2 regions of the Thalassorhabdus alkalitolerans genome follow, and region 2 is predicted to be linked to the other one. Evidence: predicted binding sites of a transcription regulator. Region 2 holds the regulator's gene; the other holds the start of a gene.
The links. Region 2 encodes LexA, which represses DNA repair genes until DNA is damaged. Its sites were predicted from a motif close to CGAACATATGTTCG; they were not measured.
Positions count from the first base shown of each region.

Region 1: the regulator LexA is predicted to act here: its motif matches at 701-714, upstream of uvrB (excinuclease ABC subunit UvrB).

Region 1 covers NZ_JBHSOZ010000002.1:140,277-142,746, reverse strand. The annotation lists gene ACFPU1_RS00745 (PDZ domain-containing protein) at 1-199, shown strand, start outside; gene ACFPU1_RS00740 (DUF2198 family protein) at 419-646, shown strand; gene uvrB (excinuclease ABC subunit UvrB) at 809-2,470, shown strand, end outside.
Region 2 covers NZ_JBHSOZ010000003.1:343,798-346,267, reverse strand. The annotation lists gene glnA (type I glutamate--ammonia ligase) at 1-75, shown strand, start outside; gene lexA (transcriptional repressor LexA) at 476-1,102, opposite strand; gene ACFPU1_RS04335 (hypothetical protein) at 1,259-1,471, shown strand; gene ACFPU1_RS04330 (YneB family resolvase-like protein) at 1,531-2,199, shown strand; gene ACFPU1_RS04325 (DUF896 domain-containing protein) at 2,334-2,470, shown strand, end outside.

The DNA of each region.
Region 1 (2,470 bases), on a different contig from region 2:
AGTAAACGGCATCCCTGTAAACGGGGAAAAGGATTTCTATAAAGCGCTGCAGAGAAATTCAGCGTACTGTAAGCTTGATGTAGCTGATTTAAACGGAGAAATCCGTTTTGCTCAGTCAACTGTTTTTCATGGTGCTCATCATCATGTTGGTGTATTATTAGTGAAGAGAAAAGAAGCGCCTGAGGAAGAAACCGGATAACATGGGAGGGCCAGATAGGCCCTCCTTTTTTACGAAGGCTTTGAATCGTGTGATGGATGACACCAGACACTAAGGATAAGAAAGTTTGACTGTAGCAGAAAAGTAACGTTGGCAGGTCTTGCTCTGCTGTGGCAGCATCCTTGAATACTGTTTTCCCAGGAGTCAGCCTGCTGTACAAAGCAGGATGGAAGTGCTTTGAAAGTGAGAGGAGTATGGTAGTTGTTTATAGAATTACTTGCAGCTTTGGCTTTGCCTTTTTTTCTATTGTTTTTTATGGCCCGTGTCACACATAGTTTTATAGGAACAGTCGCGGTCACTCTCATGGTCCTTCTTGCTTTAGAGCCGTGGTCCCGGTCGATTTGGGTGATGCTCTTAGGTCTGGCCTCATTTCTTGCAGGGACGTACCTTGTGTACAGAAAAATACAAAGTCAAAAAACCGGCCCTTAAGCCGGTTTTTTTGGTGCCTGGCACCTGGAAGAAATGTAATCATAATGTAATAAACGAATGTACGTTCGTTTATTCGTTTGATTTTCACTTTTTTGTGGTATAATGTTAGATATTAGTGTGTGTCAAGGTCCGTGTAATTGTCTAATAAAGTGAGGGATAAATATGAACGAAACTTTTGACCTCGTTTCTAAATACGAGCCCGGCGGTGACCAGCCGAAGGCCATTGAAGAGCTTGTAAAAGGGGTACATGAAGGAAAAGAGCATCAGACTCTTCTCGGGGCGACAGGAACAGGGAAAACATTTACCATCTCCAATGTTGTAAAAGAGGTAAATAAGCCGACTCTTGTTATGGCTCACAATAAAACACTTGCCGGCCAGCTATACAGCGAGTTTAAGGATTTTTTCCCAAACAATGCAGTGGAGTACTTTGTCAGCTACTATGATTATTACCAGCCTGAGGCGTATGTCCCTCAATCTGATACATTTATCGAGAAAGATGCAAGCATAAATGAAGAAATAGATAAACTCAGACACTCAGCTACCAGTGCTCTTTTTGAGCGGAATGATGTAATCATTGTGGCGAGTGTTTCTTGTATTTACGGCTTAGGTTCTCCAGAAGAATACCGTGAAATGGTCGTTTCTCTCCGCACAGGAATGGAAAAAGAAAGAGACCAGCTGTTACGGGATCTGGTGGATATTCAATATGAAAGAAATGATATCAATTTTGTTCGCGGTACGTTTCGGGTTCGCGGTGATGTTGTTGAAATTTTCCCCGCATCACGGGATGAGCAATGCATCCGGGTTGAGTTTTTCGGGGATGAAATAGACCGGATGACTGAAGTTGACGCGTTAACAGGAGAGATAAAAGGGGAAAGAAACCATGTAGCCATCTTTCCGGCCTCTCACTTTGTGACCCGTGAAAATAAACTGCTCAGAGCGATCAAAAATATTGAAAAAGAATTAGAAGAGCGCTTAAAGGAGCTCAGGGACAATGGAAAAGAGCTTGAGGCTCAGCGCCTGGAACAGCGAACCAACTATGATATTGAAATGATGAAGGAAATGGGTTTTTGCTCAGGAATCGAAAACTATTCCCGCCATTTAACATTCCGTCAGCCGGGAGACACACCGTACACTCTTATCGATTTCTTCCCGGATGACTTTCTGTTAGTGGTAGATGAGTCCCATGTGACGCTTCCTCAGGTCAATGGGATGTACAAAGGCGACCGGGCCAGAAAGCAGACCCTGGTGGACCATGGTTTCAGGCTTCCGTCTGCGATGGATAACCGGCCGCTGAAGTTTGAGGAGTTTGAAAAGAAAACACCTCAATCCATTTTCGTGTCCGCTACTCCAGGACCTTATGAAATTGAAAAAACTCCTGAAATGATTGAACAGATTATCCGTCCGACCGGGCTCCTTGACCCGACAATTGATGTCCGGCCGATTGAAGGACAGATTGATGACTTAATTGGTGAGATCAATGAAAGAAAAGAAGTAAACGAACGAGTGCTTGTTACCACATTAACAAAGAAAATGGCTGAGGATTTAACGGATTACTTAAAGGAAGTAGGGATCCGGGTAAAGTATCTTCACTCCGATATAAAAACGTTAGAGAGAATTGAAATCGTCCGCCAGCTCAGGATGGGACAATTCGATGTTCTCGTAGGGATTAACCTTTTAAGAGAAGGGCTGGATATTCCTGAGGTTTCCCTGGTCGCTATCTTAGATGCTGACAAAGAAGGATTTCTCCGTGCAGAGCGTTCGCTGATCCAGACGATGGGGCGGGCAGCCCGTCACGCAAATGGCCATGTCATTATGTATGCTGAT
Region 2 (2,470 bases):
AAAGAAATCGAATGGGATATGTTCCGTACGCAAGTGCACCCATGGGAGCGCGAGCAGTATATCCAAACTTATTAATACCTATCAGACCCTTGATGCCTCAGGCATCAAGGGTCTTTTATTGATGAGGAAAGAAAAAGGCTACTGGAGGGCGAAGATTATGTAGATTGATATATAGACTTTTTCGTTTGATATATATATATAAAGCAGATTAATACACCGACAGGCAAGATGTTTGTTTAATTAATGGCAGTTCTCTCTATGACTTTTGTTCATCGTGCTGGCATTGAAAGCGATAAGCTCTGCTATTTGTGCAACATTGTAGTCGTTGCATACCCCTTACTATAGGTATGCTTTTCACTATAAAAAATGAATAGAATAACAAAAATGCCCCTGTCTGTTTCTAAGACGGGGGCATTTTTGCAAAAAAAGATTTATCTTTGCTTGTTATTATTAATAGATTACTAGAAAAGATAGCTTAATGAATAGTCCTGAATACACCAATCACTTTTCCTAATACGATGCAACTGTCAAGGATGATAGGATCCATTGCACTGTTTTCCGGCTGCAACCGAATATAGTCTTTTTCCTTAAAGAACCTTTTCACCGTAGCTTCGTGCTCTTCTTCTGTCATAGCTACAATAATATCTCCGTTATCTGCTGTTTGCTGCTGCCTGACAATGACCAGGTCTCCATCAAAGATCCCCGCTTCTATCATACTGTCTCCCTGGATAGTCAGAATGAATACTTTCTCTTCTGAAACCATACGTTCAGGTAAAGGGATATACTCTTCTACATTTTCAATGGCTGTAATAGGCTGTCCTGCTGTAACTTTCCCGATCACCGGCACATATACCGCGTTGCTTTCTGAGATGATAGGCTGTTCAGGCTCAAGTTCAATAACTTCAATTGCTCTCGGCTTGGTAGGGTCTCTGCGGATGAGTCCTTTTTTCTCTAATCGGGAGAGGTGTCCGTGCACGGTTGAGCTTGATGCCAGGCCGACTGCTTCACCAATTTCCCGAACAGAAGGAGGGTACCCTTTTTGGCGGACTTCGTCTTTAATATAGTCTAATATTTGCTGCTGCCTAGTAGACAACTTACTCATAATTCCGCACCTCTTTTTATTCTTTGAATTTAAGCAAATTATACCATGGAAAACATATGTACGCAAACATTCGTTCTAATTTGTTGACGGGAACAATAGTTCTCGTTATAATCATTATCAAATAAGAACATACATTCTGGTGAAAAGGTGATTCATATGATAAGAAAGTTTCAGCAAATTTCAGGACAAGAATGGCTTATCCTTTTATTATTTATTCTTTCTATTATCATTCTTGTTTCTACTGTCCAATACCAAAGCTCAGTAGATGACCCATGGAACCTTCCAGCGGCGGCTGTTGAAGAAGAACTCAGTGACACTTCACTTCTATCTTTCCTGCCGGAAAGAAAGGCAGTTTTGGTCGATGATTGAACACACACAGTGTTATAATAGAACGTGATCCAGCAGGTGTATGATAAGGCGGTTATTCAATGAAGAAGTGTATTATTTATTGCCGGGTAAGCACGGTTAAAGAAAGCCAGCAATCCTCCTTGAGCAGACAGGAGGAAGAGCTGAAGAAACTGGTAGAGGAAAAGGGCGACCGAGTCTATAAAACTATTAAAGAAGAAGCAAGCGGCTATACAGTTGAGCGTGAAGGCTTGCTTGAAGCTCTGGATGATCTGTCAGAAGGAAGAGCCGATGCGCTCTGTGTCCAAGACGACACGAGAATAGGAAGAGGAAATGCTAAGATTGCTATTTTGCACCAGCTTCATAAACAAGGTGCTGAGGTGTATTCCGTTCGTGATGGAGGAAAGCTTCAGCTTTCAGAAACGGATTCTATGCTGATGGACATCATTTCTGTGGTGGAAGAGTATCAACGGAAAATACATAACCTTAAAATCCAGAGGGGGATGAAGCGGGCTGTTGAAAAGGGCTACAGACCTGAAAAAAATTTAAAAAACATGGATCAGGGAGGGCGTGACCGAAAAGAAGTGCCTATCGAAGAAATTGTAAATTTAAGAAAGCGCGATTTAACTTTTCATGAAATTGCTGCCACGTTAAGAGGTCTTGGATTTGAAGTCTCAAAAGCAACAGTTCACCGCAGGTATGTGGAATATATAAAAACAGAAAACCAGGATTTGGAAAGTGGAGAGAAATAAACAATGTCCTTCTATTTCAAAGCATCAGCTTTGTCAGGTCATGTAACAACACGCCTGGACATTTGCATTTACCTTGACTCATACGTTACCATGTACATATATTTCGGTAAAAATAGGGAGGTCTTACATCTGTCATGTTATCCCAAGATAAGATTGCTCGAATTAATGAACTAGCGAAACGAGCTAAGACGACAGGACTAACGGAAACAGAAGAGGCTGAACAACAAAAGCTAAGAAATGAATATTTAGCTAAGTTTCGTTCTTCTTTTAA